Regions from separate parts of the Pseudoalteromonas sp. 5Ae-yellow genome, predicted to be linked through region 3. Evidence: predicted binding sites of a transcription regulator. Region 3 holds the regulator's gene; each other region holds the start of a gene.
What was found. The regulator sigma-54, encoded in region 3, starts transcription at its own class of promoters, with help from an activator protein. The targets are predictions, from matches to a motif close to GTTGGCACGNNNNTNGNNT.

Region 1 (5,626 bases), on a different contig from region 3:
TGCCAGTTAAAGTGTATTCAATATGTGGATAGCCTTTAATGTCTTTACCATTTCGGCTAAACGAAAAATCACCCAAAGGCGTCACGTGCACTGTACCTGTATGTTTGTAATCAACAACAGACAAACCAAACTCTTGTAATTCAGTAATAAAGCTTTCAGCTAAATGATTACCAAAAATATTAGTGGTTTGCAGGTTATCGTCTAAATTTACAAACGAAGTGATAGCGATAGGCGTACTACTATTTATGTAATTCATATTTTCAATCAGCTTCATTGCTAATTGCTCTGTATAATTACTTAGTAACTTACTGCTGTTAATTGGGCGGTAATTATTTTCAGGAAATTGCCAGTTACTCACGCGAGGCTGATTATTCTCAGCATAGCGATTATGGGCGTTATTATAGCCAATATTGTTATGTGGTGCATGCCCATTATAAACAGGGTGAGTAGAACAAGCGGATAGTGATAGTGTAAAAAGTGCCGATAAAGTAAGAGATATCTTTTTTGATAACATGTTTTCTTCCTGAAACATAAGGGAATTTTATAAATACCCCTCTTTATCGACACACTTTTTGATTACTTTAACTAAATTTAATAATTACTTTGTTTATTTTTGATTATGGTGTTTTTTTAATCTCTTCTTTTTTATAGCGAAGTTTACCTGCAACCCAGGTTTGTAGTACGTTCGTCTTGTATATCTCGTCAACAGGTACTTTAAAGTAGTCTTTATCAAGTAAAATAAAGTCTGCCCATTTACCTTTTTCTAAACTACCCACCTTAAATTCTTGATGGGCTGAATAAGCGCCACCGAGAGTAAATGCACGTAATGCATCTTCGCGGCTTAGTACTTCACTTGCGCGCCAGCCGTTTTCAGGTAGTTTGTTATGATCCATGCGTGTAATGGCTGAATACAAACCATCAAATGGATTTGCAAGCTCTACAGGGTAATCAGAGCCTGCTGCAACCACCGATCCTTGCTTTAAAAATGTTTGCCAAGCATAGGCACCGCTTAATTGTTTTTCAGTTAAGCGTTGCTCTGCCATATGCATATCAGAAGTGGCATGTACTGGCTGCATTGAAGGGATTATTTTTAACGCTTTAAAGCGAGGGATATCCTCAGGCGTTACAATTTGTGCGTGCTCTATTCGGTTACGTAGTAATATACCGCCCGTTTTTTTAAACACATTTTGATAAGCATCAAGTACTACTTTATTTGCTTTATCGCCAATTGCGTGGGTATTTGCGCTAAAGCCGCTTTTAAAGCTTTGTGTAAAGAGCGCTTCGAGTTTTTCTTGTGTTTCAAGCATTAAACCATGGTGACCAGGTCTGTCTGCGTATTCTTCAATCAGAGCGGCTCCGCGAGAGCCAAGTGCGCCATCGGCGTAAACTTTAACACTGCGAATTTCCATAAAGTCATTTTTGTCGTGGTATCGGCCTGCCTTTAACATTGTGCCTAAATCAGGACTTGCACCACTTAGCATTGCCACAATACGTAATGGTAAATTACCAAGGTCGCCGCGCTCTTTGTAAACCTCCCATGTGGTTTTATCAATACCTGCATCGTGAGTAGAGGTAATGCCTAAACTTAATAAATGCTTACCTGCTGCATCAAGTGAGTCACTTATATCTTGTTTTGAGGGGGCTGGCATATGCTGGGTAATTAGCGATTCTGCTTTATCTACAAAAATACCTGTAGGATTACCAAATTCGTCTTTAATTATTTCACCGCCTTCAGGCGCTTTTGTTTTGGCTGTAATACCAGCAAGTTCGAGCGCTTTTGAATTAACCAAAATGGCGTGGCTGTCAACCCGCGAAAGAACCACAGGTCGATCGCTAACTATTTTGTCTAAATCTTTAGCTGTAGGAAAGCGTGTATCAGCCCAAAGCTCTTGGTTCCAACCTCGCCCTATAATCCAACCTTGTTTATTATCGGCAAATACTTTTAGTTTATTTGTTACTTCATCAACCGATTTTGCGCCGCGTACGTCAAGTTGCGATAAATTATCTCCTAGGCCAATAACGTGCCCATGAGCATCAATTAAGCCAGGTAATAAGGTATTACCGTGCGCGTCAATTAGCTTAGCATCTGGGTAGCTATCTTTAAGTGTTTCGCTACCTAGTTTTACTACCTTGCCATTTTTAATAACGAGGGTAGAAAACTGCTGTACTTCACCTTTGTATAAAGGGGTATAACCATTGGCGTTATAAATTACTTTTGTTTGTGCGAGAGTGTAACTAGAACTAGCGCAAAGGCTGGCTAGTATGAGTGGTTTGATTATTTTTTTGAGCGACATAAGGCATTATTTTTTATTGTTAGTGCGTTAACACTAGCAAACCCAACTTTATAATACCAATATGTGAGACAAATTATGATGAAGAAAAAAGCAGTAAAGCTAGAACATAAAATATCTAGCTTTTGAAAGGGTTTATTTACTAGCGTATAAACTGTATTCACTTAGCGTTAGCTTGCCGTCTTTGTCTTGATCGTAGCTTGAAAACCGAGACCACAAAGCGGGGTCTACAGCGGTTTCTGAACGTGTTAAAAAACCATCCTGGTTTCTATCTAGCTTTTTAAATTGCTTTGCAATGTCGTTACTTGCGGCAAAACTAAATGCGCTAAAAATACTAAACGCCAGCAGCGTTATATAGCTAATACTTTTCATACAAATCACTTAGTAAAGGTTGTTAGTTAGATAACTTTTAAATTCGACTAGCGAAATTTGGTTATCTTGGTTTTTGTCCCATTTTACAAAGGTGTTTAAAAGTTGTGGTTGGGGATCAAGTTCGTCGTGTGTTAAATAGCCACTTTTGTCGCTATCTAAGTGATCAAAGCGTTGCTTTACATCAAGTGCCGCGGCATCAAAGCTTAATAGCATTAAAATGCTTATAACAAGGGGAAGTATCTTCATGGTGTTCCTTCCAAAAGATGTATTTAAAGTTTGTGGCTAAAATAAAGTGAAAAGGAAAAAGCACTTGCCGTAATTTAACTCCCAACATTAAATCCTTTTACACACTCCCTCAGGGATTATGGCAAATGCTTTTAATTCCAGTTTACCTATAACAAGCTTAAGTAAAGCTTAATCAGTAATTACTCATTAAGGTTTAAAGCTTTCAAATTCTTTTTTTGAGACTTTTCCATCACCGTCTTCATCTAAGTCGGCAAATTGTCTCATTACTTCCTTATCTTCCTTTGCTTCTGCAATTGATATTTGTCCGTCCATGTCTTTATCTAAGTGGGCAAAACGCACATTTGTTGGCGATGCAATTACAGTGGCACTAATTGCTAAAAACATTAATGAAAAAGCGGCTATAAGTTGTTTCATAATCACGTTCCTTATTAAATGAGTTTATTGAATAAATTTTTTGAATTCATCTAGCGACAATTGCCCATCTTGATTAGTATCAATTTGAGAAAAATTCTCGTGTAACACAGCATCTTCACCTGCTTCGGCTTCACTTAATGTGCCGTTACTGTCTTTATCAAGTTCGTTAAAAGTCGCGTGAACGTCCATTGCGTGTGCATTAGCGCCTAAAAAGCCTAAAGCCAGTAATGATGAAATTACTAAAATGCGTTTGTTCATAATTATTTCCTTATTGATTAAAGTTATTACACCTATTACAAAAATGGTGCCAATAATAATTATTGATATTTTTCAATTGGTTATTATTTTTTCTTTAAGCCAGTGAGAAGTTTTTACTGGGTTTATTGTAATTTTTGTGCGCCTTTTGCAACATTATGCAGTGAGATTAAAGGTAGGGTTTAAGAATCAATGGTTTACGTTGTCTCTATTTGGCGACACATTGTTTTATAGTGCTGGCTGTTAATCGTATTAAATATAATTGCTGGTTCAGCTAGTGTATAAGGTAAGCACTTAATAATAGAGCGCTTAACTTAAAAGGACTAAACGAAATGCCAGCAACCATAGCTAAAAAATACCAAGCAATGCTTAACTGGCGGCCTAATTTAATTGGGCAATTTGCAATGAGTATGCTGCTTTCGCTACTTCCGCTTTCTATAGTGGTGATCGTATTTTTAAATTCGCTTAATAAGCAATTAGCGGTTACTCAAAGTATTGTGAGTAACAACTACCAAGTTACTAAATCGTTTAACACTTTAAAGCAAGAACTCAACAGTCTTGAACGCGCCACTAGGCAAAACTGGGTATTAAAAAGTGAATCGCTAGATAAGCTTATTGTCGATAAATGGCAATCATCCCTACAAAGCATTGATGAACTCAAATTTGTAAACACGAATAAAGAGTATATCAACCAATGGCAACGCTTATATACCACCTTACAAACCGCGCATGTAAAACTCGTTGAGCAAAAACAACAACAAGCTGAGCTATTTGTGCCAGTGAGCGATTTAATTGCTGAACTTACTTTATGGTTACGTGATAAAAACGAAGCGCAAATTACCAATAACCAAAATGAGCTTACAAGCCTGCAAGCGTCATTTATAAACTGGTTGGTGGCACTTATTCCACTGACTTTAATTGTTGGGGGAGGCTTTTTATGGCGTATAAGTGGGCGACTAAAAGGGTTAACTACGGTTATTGATAAGCTTGGGCAGGGGCATTGGCAGCAAAAAATATCTGTGAAAGGTTCAGCTGAGCTTGTTGAGCTAGGAGAAAAGCTCCAATGGGTGCAAGAGCAACTACATATGCTTGAGCAGCAAAAAGATACTTTTTTACGCCATGTCACCCATGAGCTAAAAACGCCGTTAGCTTCAATGGTCGAAGGTACTGACTTACTAACTGATGAAATAGTAGGCCCAATTACAGGTGAGCAAAAAGCGGTACTTGAGCTTATTAGCCAATCTATGGTGCGCCTTCGCACAATGATTGACAGTTTATTGAGTTATAATGCGATTCGTACCAGTAAAGACAGTCTAAGCGAAGTTGAATTTAGCCTCCTTATTAATAAAATAAATAGCCATTTTGAGCATCGCTTAAGTGCGCGTGAGCAGGCTCTGCAATGGAAAAATGACTTACCAAATAAACCGCTTGCTTTACCTAGTGAGCTTATTGAGATGATTTTAATTCAGCTTATCTCAAATGGCTTAAAATTTTCAGAAGATAAGCAAAGCGTTACTATTAATTTAGCGCTTGAGCAAAATCAACTTTGTATCGCTGTGCTCGATAGAGGGTGCGGTATTAAAGAGCAAGAAAAAACTCAAATTTTCAGCGCATTTTATCAAGGTAAACACAGTAAAAATGTTACGCTGCAAGGCAGTGGGCTGGGCTTAACTATTGTAAAAGAGTCTGTTGAACAGCTAAGAGGTACACTTACTGTTGAACATAATGAGCCACATGGTTGCCGGTTTTCAATTAAAATTCCCATAACAAAAAATCTAGGAGTTAATTAACATGCGCTTGCGTTTAATCGCTATTTTATGTGTGCTCAGTAGCAGCATGGTTATATCTGGTTGTGAAATTAATAATGGGCAAGAAGAGCGTGTGTCAATTACACCAGCACCTGTGGTCGATACTAAAATAAAAAACGACAAAAACAGCAAACCAAGCCCAAAACCCAGACCAAAAATAGAACCTAGCTACCCTCCAGCAGAGCAAGTTATTGCATGGCACGCTAATCAGTGTGGCGGATTTAAATTGGTGCCAAAAAA
Region 2 (5,626 bases), on a different contig from region 3:
ACCTGAGTCAGATAAACGACGCGCTGTTGATAAAATCTCTTTTTGCGCCGCTTCTACTTCACTTATACGGACAGGTGCCATAGCTTCTAAATCATCAGCAAGCATTTCGGCTGCACGCTTAGACATATTGCCCAGTATTTTATCTTTAAGGGCATCGTCGGTGCCTTTAATTGCTTTCATTAATACGTCTTGTTGTACTTCTCGCAGGATTGCTTGAATACCACGGTCTTCAACATCCATTAAGTTTTCAAACACAAACATTAAGTCTTGAATTTGCTGCGACATCTCTTCGTCATGCTCACGAATAGAGTCCATTAACTGCCCTTCTACATTGGTATCTAGGTAATTTAAAATATCTGCTGCAGCCTTCAAACCACCCATTTTAGCAGCTTGTGCACCTGCTTGGCCGGCAAATTGTTTTTCCATTATTTCGTTTAGTTCTTGTAGTGCTGCTGGCTGAACCTCTTCAAGGTTTGCAATCCGCATGGTTAAATCTAAGCGTACTTTTTCAGGAAACTGAGAAATAATTTCAGCTGACTGTTCTGGCTCTAAATATGATAATACAATGGTTTGAATTTGCGGATGCTCATTGCGAATAATACTAGCGACTTGCTTAGAGTCCATCCATTTTAATGAATCCAAGCCTTTAGCGCCTGAGCCCATAACAATTTGGTCAATAAGGCTAGCGGCTTTGTCTTCACCAAGTGCTGCTGTAAGCGCTTTTTTAATGAAGTCTTCTGACTGAAAACCAATGGTACTAAAGCTTTGAATTTGCTCTATAAATAAGTTGTGTACAGCGCTTATTTTAGCTTGTGATAAGTCCTGTAGCCCAGCCATCGCCATACCCACTTTTTGCACCTGCTTAGGCTCTAAGTGTTTAAGGATTTGCGCGGCATCTTCTTCTGATAAACTCAAAAGTAATATAGCGGCTTTATCTACCCCATCAAGCTTATCTACATCAAAGGCTGGCGGGAGTTGTTTTTGTTCTTGATCAGTCATCTTCTGTTAACCACGCTTTCACTACTTGTGATGATAGTTCTGGTTCGTTAGCTACAAGGGCACGGATTGCTTTAAGTAAATCTTCGTCGCCATGTAAATCTGGTAACTGCAGTGTACCATCACTTGAGAAACCAACCGAAGCAGAATCAAAGTCTTTATTTAGCATATCAAGCGTGTTGTCGCCAATATCTACGCCTGAGCTTAGTGCATCTTCGTCGTATTCTTCTAGTGTATCGTCTGGGTAAATTAAGCGTTTAAGCATTGGTTTTACTACAGCCATTATCAATACAATGATAACTAAGGCGCCTAGTACAAGGCGGGCTATTTTCATAAACCAGTCTTGCTCCCACAGTGGCACTTCTATTGCTAAATTTGTTGCTTCACGTACAAACGGCACGGTAACTACTTCAAGTGCATCACCACGTTGCATATCAAAGCCCACACCGCCTTGTAGTAAGCGACGAATATTTGACAATGCTTCAACCGAGCGTGGAGCCATGGTTGTTTCGCCGTTTTCTCCCACTTTAGGAATATAGTCAACAGCAACTGATACGCTTATTCTGCGTATAACACCACTTTGTTGGCGCTTGTGCGAAATGGTTGTATCGAGTTCATAATTACGTGTAGCTTCTTTGTGGCTGCGTGTTGGAGACGTAGCAGTGCCTGCACCACCTTGCCCAGCAACCTCAGGAATATTTGAATTTAGCGGTGGCTGATTTGTAAGCGCACCTGGAATACCAACAGCTAGGCCGCCAATGTTATTTTCTTCAAATGTGGTTTCGCTTCTAACCGCTGGTAGGTCTGGGTTATAACGCTTTTGAGTTTCCTCAATCGAGCTGAAATCCATACTCAAATCAACTTGAGCTGTATAGTTTGCAAGCCCAACAACCGGTATTAAAATACTGTCTATTTTTTCAAGGTACTCTTGTTCGCGCTTACGCTCTAAATCGTATTCTTTACGAGAGCGTGCTGCTAGTGAGCTTTGCGAACCTGAATTTAATAATCGACCATTTTGATCGGTAACTGTAACACGTGCAGGCTCTAAGCCTTGTACTGCTGAGGCAATCATATCGACAACAGAGTCTACTTCTTCACGGTCAAGTGAGCGCCCACGTTTAAGTGTTAATACAACGGTAGCTGATGGTTTTTTCTCTCTGCGGGCAAATACGTTTTCTTTAGGAATAGCTAATAATACTTTGGCGCGAGTAATGTTGTTAAGCTCTTCAATTGTGCGTGCTAATTGCTGTTCACGACCATGTTTTAGGCGCTCACGCTCCAAGCGTTGGCTTACACCAAAGCCCATATCTTGCATAATAATGTCAGAGCCTGATGCTGGACCTTGCTCTAACCCTTCACGGGTCATTAGTAGCTTAATGTTTTGGTATTCACTTTCATCAACCGATACAACATTGCCATCGAGTTGATATTCAATTTTTTGTGCATCTAAAAAGTCTAATGTTTGAATAAGCTCTTCAGTTTGCATTTTGCCTAACGGCCGCATATCTGGCTGACGAGCCCAAATAATAATGAAAATCGCGATAGCCAAACAAATCGCTAATGCTATTACCAGTGTTACTTGGCGCAATACATCAACACCACTTAAAGCACTTAAGTAGCCTGACTTTTGTTCTTGTTGATCATCACCACCACTTTGGTCGATACCGCCGCCAGCAAGTGCTAGGTCTGTAGATTGGTTAGATTGCGCCACAATAATTCTCCACTACCTAATTAAACAGGCATGTTCATGATTTCTTTATAAGCTTCAACAAGTTTATTACGAACCTGTACTGTAGCCTCAAAAGCAACTGACGATTTTTGAGAAGCAATCATCGCCTCAGCAAGAGATACACTTCGATCACCCATTTCAACCGCTTTTACTTTTTGACCTGCATCTTGCTGTAGACCGTGCACTGTATTTAGTGCATCACTTAGCATGTCGCCAAATTGTGCTGTAGAAGTAGACTGCACCTGAGTTGGCAGTTTATTAGTTTGATTATTACGGCCGGCTTCTAAAGCCATTGATTGCATTTCTTGAAATACAGCACTGTTTTGAATTTTCATAATTTATCTCTGACACGCAGTGAACTCTTATAAGTAATAAAGCACAAAGCATGCCAAATAATTAATCACTAAAATACAATAGGTTAACTTTAATTTGTGTGAGTCAGAGTTTTGACAACCCTAAGTTCGCAGCGCAAACTTAGGGTTTATAGGAGGTTAAGCTGGAAGTGAAATACCTAAATCGCGCATTTGCGCTAGTTTATAACGTAAAGTTCGTGGGCTTATGCCCAACGTTTCGGCAACGTCTTTACGCTTACCTTGGCAACGTGCAAGGGTTTCTAAAATAATGCGATGCTCTTTGTCTTTAAGCTCATCTTTATAGCTACCGGTATCTGCCGCTAGCAAACCTTGTTTAGGCTCATCCTCAGCATGCGACTTTTCATCATAATATGCAGAGCTTAAAGTGCTTTTATCAACACCTTTGTCTGCATGTGCTAATTCTGTTGGCGATACGGTTTGCGCCGGTGCCAATGAAGGCTCCATAACAAAGTTATTAGATACTAAGTTTTCGATAAAAATAGCATGCTCGTTTATTGTATCGCCACTTCGCAATATAAGTGCACGCTGTATAACGTTATCAAGCTCGCGCACATTACCAGGCCACGCATGAGCCAGTAACTTTTGCTCGGCAGCTTTATCTAAATACGCCATAGGCTCTTTGCTTTTACTTATATGGCGCTCAATTAAATGCTTAGCCAATACAATAATATCGCCTGGGCGTTGGCACAATGGTCGCCACATAAGTGGAAAAACATTAAGCCTGTAATATAAATCTTCTCTAAACTGATTATCTACTACAGCTTCTTTTAAATCACGATTACTGGTTGCCAAAATACGTACATCGAGCTGAATAGTTTTACGCCCCCCTAAACGCTCTACTTCACGTTCTTGCAGTACGCGTAAAAGTTTAGCTTGTAGCCCTAAATCCATTTCAGTAATTTCATCAAGTAAAATAGTACCGCCTTGTGCTTGCTCAAACTTACCCGGACATGCTTGAATCGCCCCCGTAAAAGCCCCTTTTTCGTAACCAAATAACGTGGCTTCGAGCATATTTTCAGGAATAGCCGCGCAGTTAATCGCCACAAATGGCTCATTACATCGGCTCGACTTATCATGAATATAACGCGCAAGTACTTCCTTACCTGAACCACTTGGGCCAAGTACCATTACACTTGCATCAGAGCGTGCTACTTTACTTGCAAGCTCCAATAATTGAATACTAGTTGGGTCAGCAACAACGGGGCCGTCGGTTTCTTTTGCTTTTTCAGGCAAATAACGGCTCACCATATTTAACAGCACTTCAGGTGCAAATGGTTTTGCCATGTAGTCAATTGCACCTAGGCGCATGGCCTCTACCGCATCGTCAATTGTGGCATACGCCGTCATCATCAATACAGGTAAATCAGGGTGGTTTAATTTAATACTGCGTAGTAAATCAAGTCCACTCATTGCGCCCATTTGCACGTCGCTTACAACAAGCGAAAATTGATCTTTTTTAAGCAATATCATTGCTTGCTCAGCACTGTTCGCTGCAACACATTCAATACCCGACATTTCAAGGGTATCTATTAAGGCTTCACGAAGCCCAGCGTCATCTTCGACAACTAAAATAGTGTTACTCATAATGAACCCTCTAATTTAGATGTTGCCTTAATAGGCAGTAACAAGCTAAAGCAGGCACCACCATGCGTATTATTAGTCACATCAACACGGCCTTGGTGTGCACTAGCCACCGAACTCACTACAGCAAGCCCTAAACCTGTGCCCTGACTTTTTGTAGTAAAAAATGGTTCAAAGATTTTATCGCTTTGGCTTAAATCAACACCTGGGCCATTGTCGCTCACACTAATACGAACCATATCTAAATCTTTTAAATCTCTTTGTGCGCTAATTTTTACTTTTGCACCGCCGCCAATAACTTGAATACTATTGTGCACAAGATTTTGAATAGCACTGGCCAGTGCCGTTTTATTACCGACTATTTGTATATCGGGTTCTGGTAAGCTTACATCCAGTTCACTTTCATTAAGTGCGACCATAGCATCAGCGCCTGCTTTAACTTCTGTTAAAAGCTGCTGCATTGAAACTTGCTCAACCACTTGCTGATCGCCACTTTTAGCAAATAACAGCATGTCGTTTACTTGAGTTTCTAAATCTTTTAAGCGCGACATTAACTTTGTTTGAAAGTTATCGCGAGATGCTTCGGGTAAGCGCTTAGACCCTAAATTAGCAGCATAAAGCATAGCGGCTGAGAGCGGCGTACGGACTTGATGCGCTAATGACGCAACCATTTTACCCAGCGCGCTTAATCGCTGCATATGTGCAACACGTTTCTGTAAGCGGCGGGTTTCGGTTAAATCCGTCATTAATATAAGTTGCCCAGGCTCTGGGGCTAAAGCGGTAATATCAAGTTTTATTAAGCGCCCATCTTTTAAAGACACTTCGTGACCATCATCTTGATGCGGCCTAAAAGAGCGCTGAATAACATTAAACCAGCGTTCGCCTTCAAGTGGCTCGCCAAGCATATCAATCGCTATTTGATTCGCTTTTGCAATCAAGCCTTTGC
Region 3 (5,626 bases):
GTGTCTATCATAAAGTCGGCGCGGGTGATTAATACATCAAGTAATTCTTTTTCTTTTTTGATGGCTAAATCAAGAGGCAGCGAGTCAATTGATAGTGGGTGTAACCTGCGTGTTTCTGAAAAGCGTTTTATTAATGTTTGATCGTCGCTATCTAAATAAAATAACGTAGGATTTGCAAAGCCTGGTAAGTATTCAAAAATATCGTTAAATTCATCTTGCTCTTTAGGGATGTTGCGCACATCAATGCTAACAGCAATTTTATCGTAGCTATCAGACACACTGCGAACTAATGAAGGAAGCAAGTTAACTGGAATATTATCTACGCAATAATAACCTAAATCTTCTACAATGCGTAAAGCAACCGACTTTCCAGAACCAGAACGGCCGCTTATGATAATTAACTCCATTTAACACCCTTTATAAAACTATGATTGATCGACAATAACTTGGTAAAGCTCAGCATCTGATTTTGCACAGCGTAACTGTTTACAAAAATCTTTGTTGTTTAGTTTATCAGCAATGGTTGCGAGAGTCTTTAAGTGCTGTTGGTTATCGCCATCTGGTACGATGAGTGCGACAAAAATATCAACAGGACGATTATCTATTGCATCAAAATTTATTGGAGTTTCGCTAACGAGTACTAAAGCTAAAGGCTCTTCTGCACCGCTCATTCGACCATGAGGAATGGCAATGCCACGCCCAATACCTGTACTACCCAGTTTCTCTCTGCTCATTAAAGCAGTAAGGATATCCTGTTGCGGTAAATACGGAAGTTTGTCGTGAGCAAGTTCGCTAATGAACTCTAAAATTCTTTTTTTGCTATTAAAAAGGACCGCAGCTTTGCTGCAGTCCTGGCATATAAGTGAGCTTAATTTCATCATATTAGTGTCGAGCAAGCTTCTCTTTGTGTTTAATCACTTGTCGATCGAGCTTGTCGATCAACGAGTCAATGGCGGCATACATATCTTGATGTTCCGTAGAGGCAAATAGCTCAGCACCACTTACATGTATTGTGGCTTCTGCTTTTTGATTTAATTTTTCTACATCGAGAATGACATGAACATTATTAATATGATCAGAGTGTCTTTCTAGCTTCGCAAATTTGGTATTAATATAGTCTCTTAGTGAATCGGTTAATTCTACGTGACGACCAGTTAAGTTTAGTTGCATAAGCATTACCCTCTTTGTTTAGCGTCTTAAATCAAACTTTTACGTTGATTTGACGGTGGAATAGCCAGAGACTCGCGGTATTTTGCGATTGTACGTCTCGCTACTTTAATTCCTTGCTCAGCCAATATATCCGCTATTTTGCTATCACTCAATGGTTTTGCTGAGTTTTCTGCTGCGATTAATTTTCTGATGAGCGCACGTATTGCTGTAGATGAACATTCACCCCCATTTTCGGTGCTTACATGGCTTGAGAAAAAGTATTTAAGCTCAAATATGCCACGAGGTGTATGCATATATTTTTGAGTTGTTACGCGCGAAATTGTTGATTCGTGCATTTCGACCATTTCAGCAACATCATTTAAAACCATTGGTTTCATGGCCTCAGGGCCGTGTTCAAAAAAGCCTTGTTGCTGCTTAACAATACAATTAGTTACTTTTAATAGTGTGTCGTTTCTACTTTCTAAGCTTTTAATAAACCATTTAGCTTCTTGTAAATGTGAGCGAATAAACTGGCTGTCACCACTGGATTTTACAGTGCGAGACATTGCAGCGTATTGGCTATTAACACGAATTTTAGGCATGCTATCTGGATTTAACTCAACAACCCAGCGGCCTTTAATTTTTTTAACTGACACATCAGGAATAACATACTCAGATTCTTCTCTTACAATAGTATCTGCAGGCTTAGGGCTAAGAGTATGTATTAATGTCATTACTTCTTTAAGCTCTTCTTCTTTGAGTTTAGTCTTCTTCATTAATGTACGATAGTCACGAGCTGCTAATAAATCAATATGCTCGGTTAAAATCATTTTCGTTTCATTAATGTAAGGTGTTTCTTTATCAAACTGGTTAAGCTGAATACATAAACACTCTTGTAAACTACGTGCAGCAATACCGACAGGATCAAACAGTTGGATGCGCTTTAATACAGCTTCAATTTCATCAAGTTCAACTTCGTTATCTTCTTCGTTTTCTTGATTAAAGCTTTCTAAAATCTCTTCGCAGCTTAGTGTTAAAATACCTGAATCATCAACTGCTTCTACAATCGCAATAGCAATAGCTTCATCGGTAGGACTAAATGGCGTTAATTGTAACTGCCACATTAAGTACTCGTGGAGCGTCTCTGTTGAGGCGCCTTGGTAGATTGACTCGTCTTCAGGCATTGGACCTGATGATGCTGCAGGAGCAGCACTCATGTACTCATCCCAGCTAACATCCATAGCCATGTCGTCACTTAGCGTGTCTTTTGCAAGTGCTTCACCACTATCTTGTTCGTATTCGCTTGGAGCATCGTCGGCCGATGCGCTAACAGTTATGTCATCGGTATCTGCTTTTTGCTCGTTTTTACCAGCAGCGTCTTCGGAATAGTCTGGTTCTTCAACCTCTAATAGCGGGTTGCTGTCGAGAGCTTCTTGTATTTCTTGCTGGAGATCCAATGTACTGAGTTGCAACAAACGAATAGCTTGTTGCAGCTGTGGAGTCATTGTAAGTTGCTGGCCCATGCGCAGCTGTAGTGATTGCCTCATGTATCTCTAACAATCCTTTTATGTTGTTATAATTAATACTAGCAGATGCTTAAAGACATGGCGTAAATGTTACAGCCTAAATTGCTCGCCTAAGTAAACATCGCGTACTGTTTTATCATTTAATACGTGTTCTGGAGTACCTGATGCAATCAGCTCCCCATGAGAAACAATGTAGGCTTTTTCACAAACATCAAGGGTTTCTCTTACGTTATGATCGGTAATTAATACACCAATCCCACGATTTTTGAGATGTTCTATTATTTTCTTTATATCTAATACCGAAATCGGGTCAACACCTGCAAATGGTTCATCCAATAATATAAATTTAGGATCGGCTGCCAGCGCACGTGCTATTTCCACGCGGCGACGTTCGCCACCCGATAACGCCATACCTTGGCTATCACGAATGTGTTGTATGCTAAATTCATCTAATAATTTATCGAGAGTGTCTTCTCGGGCTTGTTTATTTAACTCTTTGCGTGTTTCTAAAATAGCCATTAAGTTTTGATAAACAGTCAGTTTTCTAAAAATTGAAGACTCTTGTGGTAAGTAGCCAATGCCTAATCTAGCACGACTATGCATAGGTAAAAGAGTAATATCGTTATCATCGATAGAAATTTTACCTTTGTCGCTAGGTACAAGTCCCACAATCATATAAAACGTGGTGGTTTTACCTGCGCCGTTAGGACCAAGTAAACCAACAATACTGCCAGCTTTTACTTCAAGGCCAACGTTTTTGACAACTTCACGACCTTTATAGCTCTTTGCTAATAGCTCTGCTTTTAATGTACTCATGGCTGACCTTTATCGTCTTTTTTACTTTTTTTAGTTTCGATTGGTACTAAAATTGTGTGAACGCGGTCAGTTGAGTTTTCATCTTTTTCGGCACTGATTAGCTGTTGTTCTATATCGTAGGTAATACTTTTGGCATTAATTTTTTGTCCTGCTTGCGATACTTGTGCATTACCAACGAGCGTTAAAAAACGTTTAGATACATCGTAACGAACTTCGTCTGCACTGGCGCTCATAGTTGTGCCATCTGATTGCTTCTCTTCAAAGCGAGCAGGGCTACCCGTGGCAATTAATAGTTGCTGGTTATCACCTAGTTCATCGCGCTTATGTACTTCGAGGCGGTCTGCTGTAATTCGGCGATTACCGTGAATAATCTCAACGTTTTTCTCAAAAATACCCACGTTAGTTTTTAATTGGCCTTCTTGCTTATCGGCGCTTATTGAAATTTGATTTGCAGCAGATAGCGAGTTTTGCTCTGCAGCACTACTATTAAACGCTATTATAAGTGTAGGAATAATAAGTGATTTTAATATTTTATTGGTCATAGTATATGGTTCGCGTATGGTTAATTAGTTTTATCACTTCGGTTTTTAAATCGGCTTCAAGGCCTTTGCCGGTGATTTTTAAATTGGGTCCAGTGATGATGACTGGTTGCTCCGAGCGCATTGTTAATAGCTTTATATCTACCTGAATATTATCAGCATTGATTTTGTCTATCATGGCGTTATCAGTTAAGTTTTTGGCAACCACGTTACCTTCTAAAATTAATTGTTTGTCTTCGTATAATGTTGCTTCGTCTGCATTTATTTGCCACGTTTGCTTTTCGTTATATAAAGTAAAAATGGGTTTTTCAAAAAACGTGAAACCTAATTGCTGATATAGTTCCATTTTAGCCGCAGTTACTTTGTGGCTGATTGTACCTTGTTCGTCATAGGCTGTTTGTTTGAGTTCAATGGCTATGTAATCAGGCTTGGCAATAACTTCAGGCTCAGTCTGAGGCAAAATATTTGGTTGTGTAAAATAAGGGTACCAAAGCCAAACCATACAGCTAATGAATAAAACGCTTAATATTATGCGCGCTGCATTCATGAACTAGTGCCTTGTGTAGTCAACGCTTTACCATTTTCAAGCATAAGTAAGTCGGTGAGCTCTCTTACTGCACCAAAGCCGCCAGGCATTTGCGTTACATAGTGTGATAAACGTTTAATAAGTGGATGGGCATCATTTACTGCAACAGCAAAGCCGACTAATTCCATAACGGGCATGTCAGGGCCATCATCACCGATATAAGCAATTTGTTCATCGCTAAGGTTGAGTTTGTCTTTTAATTGTTGATAGGCAATGAGCTTATTTTCTTGACCTTGATAAATATGCTGTACGGTTAAGCTGCTCATACGTTGTTGCACTATTTGTGAATGACGACCAGTAATTACAGCCACTTCAAAGCCACTGTTTATAAGCGCTTTAATGCCAAAACCATCTTTTGTATTAAATGCTTTTAGCTCTTCACCTTGATTACCAAGATAAATACGGCCATCAGAAAATACACCATCAATATCGCATATAAGTAGCTTTACTTTTTTAGCGCGTGCTTTTGCATCATCGCTCAGCGGTTGATAGAGTTCTTCAAATTGCATTTATAATACTCCTGCTTTTAATAGGTCTTGCATGTTTAATGCGCCAATAGGTTGGTTTTTCTCATTGACGACGATTAAGCCATTTATACGTTTGTGTTCCATAATATTAAGCGCTTCAGCGGCTAAAATATCTTGTGTAGCCGTAGTACATGACTTAGTCATAACAACATCTATTTGTGTTGTATGAATATCAATTCTTTGCTCTAAAATACGACGCAAATCGCCATCGGTAAATAATCCCACGAGCTGCTGATTTTCATCAACAATGGCTGTCATGCCTAAACCTTTGGCTGACATTTCAATGAGGGCATCTTTAACTGTTTGTGAAACGCTAATAATAGGTGTATTTGCGCCGCTGTGCATAACATCTTTTAAAGTAAGTAATAAGCGCTTGCCTAAGCTACCACCTGGGTGAGATAACGCGAAGTCATCAGCAGTAAAGCCGCGAGCTTCTAATAATGCAACTGCCATGGCATCGCCCATCGCAAGTGTTGCAGTGGT
Region 4 (5,626 bases), on a different contig from region 3:
TTGAGGTTGTTTAGGCTTTTCTCGCGTTACAAAGTAGCAAATTAGCGAGCCCACTGTTACCAGTACAACCCCCTGCCAAAACGAAGCACTCAGCGTAATAGATAAATACAACGCCGAAATAATAGTAGAAAACACCGGTGTAAAGTACGAAAGTGTTCCCAAAAGCATTAAGTTACCGCCAATAATAGCTTGATTCCACAGTGCATAACCGCTCCCCACTACTACACCAGCTAATAGCAACGTTATGCTTGAGCTGAGTGAAAACGTTAATGGTGCTTCATTACTAAAACCATATTGCGCCCACAAACTCATTGCCGTGACAGTAAAAAATAACGTAATAGCATTTTTACCATTACTCAGCTTTTGCGTAACTACGCAATAAATAGCCCATATAAACGCTGCAGCTAATGCCATTAAATAAGTAGCAGGATTATCAGCAAAGTTAGTAACAAGCGTATCGACCGACATTTTTTGATCGCCCGTAATACACCAAGCAACGCCTAAAAAAGCAATGATCATGCTTGGGTAAACCCAGTAACTTACTTTTTTACGACCAATAATAATAGAGAGCAATATAGTCAGCGTGGGCCATAAATAATTAATAACCGCCATTTCCATTGCCTGATGACGGCTGTTTGCCATACCAATAGAAAGCGCCAAGCAAATTTCGTACGATACAAATAATAAAGTACCTATTACCAAGTAACGTTTCGAAAAACCACTAAACTTGGGCACTCCCATAACCAAAATTAAAAATATCGCACTGACAGAATACATAGCCGCCGCACCACAAATGGGGCTAAACAACTCAGAAATATCTCGTAGTAATGCAACTAAGCAACTCCACAGTAATATGGCCGCGACTCCATAAAGCGTGTATTTATTTTTGCTTAAAAACTCCATATTAAACCTAAAGTACTACTCGTAAATTTGAAACTAAACTAACAGTAATTATTTAATTAAACAATAAGGGTCTGTTGATCTTTCAAGGTTAAATTTGCAGCCGTCTGTTTGGTATTTAGGCAAGGCAGAGCCTATATAGTGTGGTTATTCCCCATTAATGGGCGATAACGTAGCATTAATGCCAAACAGGCGCTGCCCAAAGGGTTCTTCCTAGGGGCTACTTACTCTTTGTTGCTCGGTTTTTACTTAGCCCACTAGGTTACAAATCTCGCGCCGCGATTAAATAGCCCCTAGTTTGAACAAATTTTAATCCGCAAAGTTCAACAGACCCTAAAGTTAATAGCTTAAACCTCTCGTTTGTTTTTAGCATTCACCCTTTTTAGTAATTGACCTTTTGGTCAGTAAAGCTACAATCAATCAATACGTTAAACACGCAAACTTTATAATGACCACACAAATAAAGCCAAATAAAAAAGAAGCCACACGCGAGAAAAACCAAAAACTAATTTTAGATGCCGCCGAGCAATTGTTTTCGCAATTAGGTTACGACGGAGCAAGTATGAGCATGGTTGCTAAAGAAGCGCAGGTGCCAAAAGCTAATATTTTGTATTACTTTAAAAGTAAGGATGGTCTGTACGAGTCTGTGATTGACCGCATAATAGCTAATTGGAACTTAGGGCTCGATAACGTCACAATTAACGACGATCCAGCTACCGTGCTTTATAACTATATTAAAAGCAAAGTAATACTCGCCGTAAATCAGCCAATGCAATCTCGCTTATTTGCCAGTGAAATACTGCGCGGTGCCCCTTATTTACAAAACTACTTTAGAACCAATACCCGCCCTTGGGTTAAACAAAAGGTTGATGTACTTCAAGCATGGATGGACGCAGATAAAATGGATAAGGTTGATCCCTACCATTTGCTCTTTACTATTTGGTCTACCACGCAATATTACGCCGACTTTCAGGCTGAGGTTTTACTCGTAATGAACAAATTAGAGTACGACGAAACCGATGTGGCACAAATTACGCAATCAATTGCCCACATAATTTTAAAAGGTATTGGTCTTAAAGTACCTGAGCAAAGTGAGACTTAACCCATGACATCCTTTACTACACCCGATTTATTTGACGATCATCGCGATAACGTGCAAGTAGCAGACAGCGGCCTTTATCACTTTGGTAAAAAAACCACGTTTTATGGCAAAGTAGTTACCGTTACCTGCCCAGAAGACAACTCTTTTGCTGCCGATATATTGCATGAAAATGGTGAAGGTAAAGTGTTAGTTATAAACGGGTTTGCGAGCAAACGCTTTGCATTTATAGGCGACATTATGGCTGAGCGTGCCCTAAATAATGGCTGGGAAGGCGTAATAATAAATGGCTGTTGCCGAGATATTGAAATACTTGCCACGATGAACTTACCTGTAATGGCGCTAGGCTCTACACCGCGTAGTACCTTAAAGCGCGGCTTTGGTGATAAAAACCAAGCTATTACCATGCTTAGCACCACCATAGAACCTAACGATTGGGTTTACGCCGATATTAACGGTTTAATCATCAGTAAAACGCCCCTCATTTAGCACTCAAAACCATATAAATAAAGACCAACTTGGTGCATCTGCGCACCAAATTGGTTTGTTTTAACTCATTTTAATCTCACTATTTCTACAGCCCACATTTACAAATCTCATACAACCCAACAAAACCTGACCAGTTGGACAGGATTTTAATTTATGGCATTCCTCTTGCTTAGTCTAAGCACTATAAAATCAAAACTACCGATTAAAAAGCGGAGCCTTAGCAATTGCATTAAATTAGTGATCTATTATAACGCGAAGAAAATGACGCAGTGAGTGCGCTATTTAATCCGATAAAATGATCATGTTTTTAATAAAATTGGTATTCATAATAATAATAACCAGCCCGCTTTTTAATCACTCTTAACTTAATAAGTAAGTACTTGGTCAGTTTTATAATAATGAGCTGCAAATGAGTGATAAAAAAAACAACAAAGGTATATTTTGCAATCACGGTCCTACCCTGTGGCAAACAAACCACTCTGGAGTGCTTGCAAACAATCGCTTAGCTGTAAAAGATGTATTTGCAGTAAAGGGCGAGCGTAACAGCGCAGGCAACCCACACTGGTTTAAAACAGCTAAACCGGCTCAAAATACGGCAAGCTCGGTTAATAAGCTCATGACCGCTGGTTGTAACTTTATAGGCTTTACCCATACTGACGAGCTGGCTTATAGCTTAGAGGGTAATAATATACATTATGGCGCTGCGCAAAATCCTAAATTAAAAGGGCATGCTTGCGGTGGTTCGAGTATGGGGTCTGCTGCTGCAGTTGCTGCTAACTTAGCTGATATTGGCTTAGGCACCGACACCGGCGGCTCAATTAGAATACCCGCCAGCTATTGTGGTTTATATGGCATAAGGCCAAGCCATAACGTGATTGAAAAAGACGGCCTAATACCGTTGGCTCCGCCTTTTGATACCATAGGTTGGCTTACCCAAAGCGCCGAGCTATTAAGCGATGTAGGTAATGTACTGCTACCAAATCAAGCTATTAATAACGTTGATACCTTAGTTATTTGCGAGCCGTTATTTGAACTCGTTGACCCTGTTTTACAAGCCCCACTTAAACAATTGCTTGAAAAAACCAAGCCTAATTTTAAGCACCATAAAGAATTTGAACTACCTAACAGCAGCTTATTAAATAAACTTGCTGATAGTTTTAGAGTACTGCAAGGGCGAGCAATCGCAAAAACGCATAAAGACTGGCTTCAATTGCCGGGGCAACTTCCCCAGTTTGCTCCAGCAATTGCGGCACGTTTTAATATGGCGCTTGCCCTAACTGTTCAAGAAGAACAAGAAGCACTAAAAGTACAAACCCAATGGCAAACACTAATAGCTAAAAACCTAAATACAAACAGCTGTTTATTTTTGCCAACCACCCCCACAACCGCACCTAAATTAGGCGCCGACACAAGCGCCTTACGCATGCAAATTATTACGCTTTCGGCAATTGCAGGGCTTAGTGGCTCAGCGCAAGTGCATTTACCGCTGGCTGATTTAGCAAATGATCATCCGTATGGTTTTTCATTAATGATGAGCCACGGTAACGATAAAAGCCTACTTGCTTGCGTTAAGCACCTAGCTGCACACTTTAAACAGGACACACCGGCATGACCACACACAACATTGCATTTACCGCGTCTCATTTTTCGGCCACTGAAGCGGGTATAAATATACTAAAACAAGGCGGTACAGCTACCGAGGCTATGGTAGCGGCTGCCGCTGCTATTAGCGTTGTATATCCACATATGAACTCAATTGGTGGCGACAGCTTTTGGCTTATCGATAACCCAAACCAAAAAACGCCTACCGCTATTGACGCCTGCGGCCGTGCAGCAACTAATACAACGCCCTATAACTCGCTCGCGCAAATACCAGAGCGCGGCGGGTTAAGCGCACTGACTCAAGCGGGTACAATTCGCGGTTGGCAAAAGGCGCTTGAACTAGATGAGCACGCAGCACTACCACTGTCACAAATTTTAGCACCCGCTATTGAGCTTGCGCGCGAGGGCTTTACAGTTACAAAAAGCTTGCAAGCAGGCTGCGAAAAACTAGCCACTGCTAACAATACCAATGAGGCGTTTAAAAGCCTCTACATACCCAATGGCAAGCCCTTGCAAGCAGGTCAACATTTTAAAAACCCTAAACTTGCAGCAACGTTTGAATACCTAGCAAAACATGGCTTAAACGCATTTTATGAAGGCGCACTTGCCAACTCATTTGCCGCCGACTTAGCAAAAGCAGGCAGCTCAATTACCGCAGGTGACATTGCAAATACTAAAGCCGAGGTAGTTACTGCGCTAAATGCAAACCTCAGTGGTATTGATTGCTACAACTTACCCGCGCCAACACAGGGCGTGCATTCACTACAAATAATTGGTGCCGTAAATAAGTTAAAGCATTTAGCTAAAACCGATGCCGACTGGACACATTTAATTGTTGAGGCAACTAAACAAAGCTTTACCCATCGCCCTACCCTTTGGGCTGACCCTGAAGCATTAGGAGACGATTATAAAAACGCACTAACCGATAATCGCTTAAGCGAACTTGCTAACAATATTGATATGGCCAAAGCCAAAAAATGGCCATTTAACGCAGAGCCTGGCGATACTGTGTGGATGGCAGCCAGAGATAAAAACGGGCAATTAGTCAGCTTTATTCAAAGCATTTACTGGGAATTTGGTAGCGGAATATTAATGAGTGAAGGCGGCTTTGTGTGGAATAACCGTGGTTTAAGCTTTAGTTTAAACAATCAAGATACCAACGCCCTTGCTCCAAATAAAAAGCCCGCTCATACACTTAACCCAGCACTGGCAAAGTTTAGCGATGGTCGTCGACTTGCTTACGGAACAATGGGCGGTGAAGGGCAACCACAAACCCAAGCCGCTGTTTTTGCAGGCTACGCATGGCGAAATAAATCAATAAAACAAGCGATTAGCGACCCTCGTTGGTTACTTGGACGCACATGGGGCGATACAAGTAAAAATTTAAAAATTGAAAAAGAGTTAGTTTTTCATATAGAACATGAATTAAATCAACGTGACCACGATTGGGTAAGCGTTGATAATAATAACGAAATGATGGGGCACGCTGGGGCTATTTTAGATACACCTACAAGCCTTGAAGCTGCAACAGATCCT

Region 1: H4J63_RS09645 (EF-hand domain-containing protein) is a predicted target of sigma-54. The motif match lies at 3,617-3,635, and genes of this name have one in related genera.
Region 2: fliE (flagellar hook-basal body complex protein FliE) is a predicted target of sigma-54. The motif match lies at 3,100-3,118, and genes of this name have one in related genera.
Region 4: H4J63_RS05195 (amidase family protein) is a predicted target of sigma-54. The motif match lies at 2,641-2,659, and genes of this name have one in related genera.

Annotation. Positions count from the first base shown of each region.
Region 1 is NZ_JACGWD010000029.1:16,703-22,328, reverse strand. It holds gene H4J63_RS09670 (FlgO family outer membrane protein) at 1-514, opposite strand, end outside; gene H4J63_RS09665 (amidohydrolase) at 618-2,294, opposite strand; gene H4J63_RS09660 (EF-hand domain-containing protein) at 2,427-2,663, opposite strand; gene H4J63_RS09655 (calcium dependent protein) at 2,673-2,909, opposite strand; gene H4J63_RS09650 (hypothetical protein) at 3,096-3,323, opposite strand; gene H4J63_RS09645 (EF-hand domain-containing protein) at 3,348-3,581, opposite strand; gene H4J63_RS09640 (sensor histidine kinase KdpD) at 3,911-5,368, shown strand; gene H4J63_RS09635 (hypothetical protein) at 5,370-5,626, shown strand, end outside.
Region 2 is NZ_JACGWD010000037.1:2,190-7,815, reverse strand. It holds gene fliG (flagellar motor switch protein FliG) at 1-999, opposite strand, end outside; gene fliF (flagellar basal-body MS-ring/collar protein FliF) at 992-2,707, opposite strand; gene fliE (flagellar hook-basal body complex protein FliE) at 2,728-3,060, opposite strand; gene H4J63_RS11210 (sigma-54 dependent transcriptional regulator) at 3,217-4,683, opposite strand; gene H4J63_RS11205 (PAS domain-containing sensor histidine kinase) at 4,680-5,626, opposite strand, start outside.
Region 3 is NZ_JACGWD010000008.1:11,214-16,839, forward strand. It holds gene rapZ (RNase adapter RapZ) at 1-407, opposite strand, end outside; gene ptsN (PTS IIA-like nitrogen regulatory protein PtsN) at 426-878, opposite strand; gene hpf (ribosome hibernation promoting factor) at 883-1,170, opposite strand; gene H4J63_RS03780 (RNA polymerase factor sigma-54) at 1,197-2,696, opposite strand; gene lptB (LPS export ABC transporter ATP-binding protein) at 2,766-3,491, opposite strand; gene lptA (lipopolysaccharide transport periplasmic protein LptA) at 3,488-4,033, opposite strand; gene lptC (LPS export ABC transporter periplasmic protein LptC) at 4,023-4,577, opposite strand; gene kdsC (3-deoxy-manno-octulosonate-8-phosphatase KdsC) at 4,574-5,125, opposite strand; gene H4J63_RS03805 (KpsF/GutQ family sugar-phosphate isomerase) at 5,126-5,626, opposite strand, start outside.
Region 4 is NZ_JACGWD010000011.1:67,084-72,709, forward strand. It holds gene yddG (aromatic amino acid DMT transporter YddG) at 1-903, opposite strand, end outside; gene H4J63_RS05185 (TetR/AcrR family transcriptional regulator) at 1,349-2,002, shown strand; gene H4J63_RS05190 (putative 4-hydroxy-4-methyl-2-oxoglutarate aldolase) at 2,006-2,488, shown strand; gene H4J63_RS05195 (amidase family protein) at 2,898-4,100, shown strand; gene H4J63_RS05200 (gamma-glutamyltransferase family protein) at 4,097-5,626, shown strand, end outside.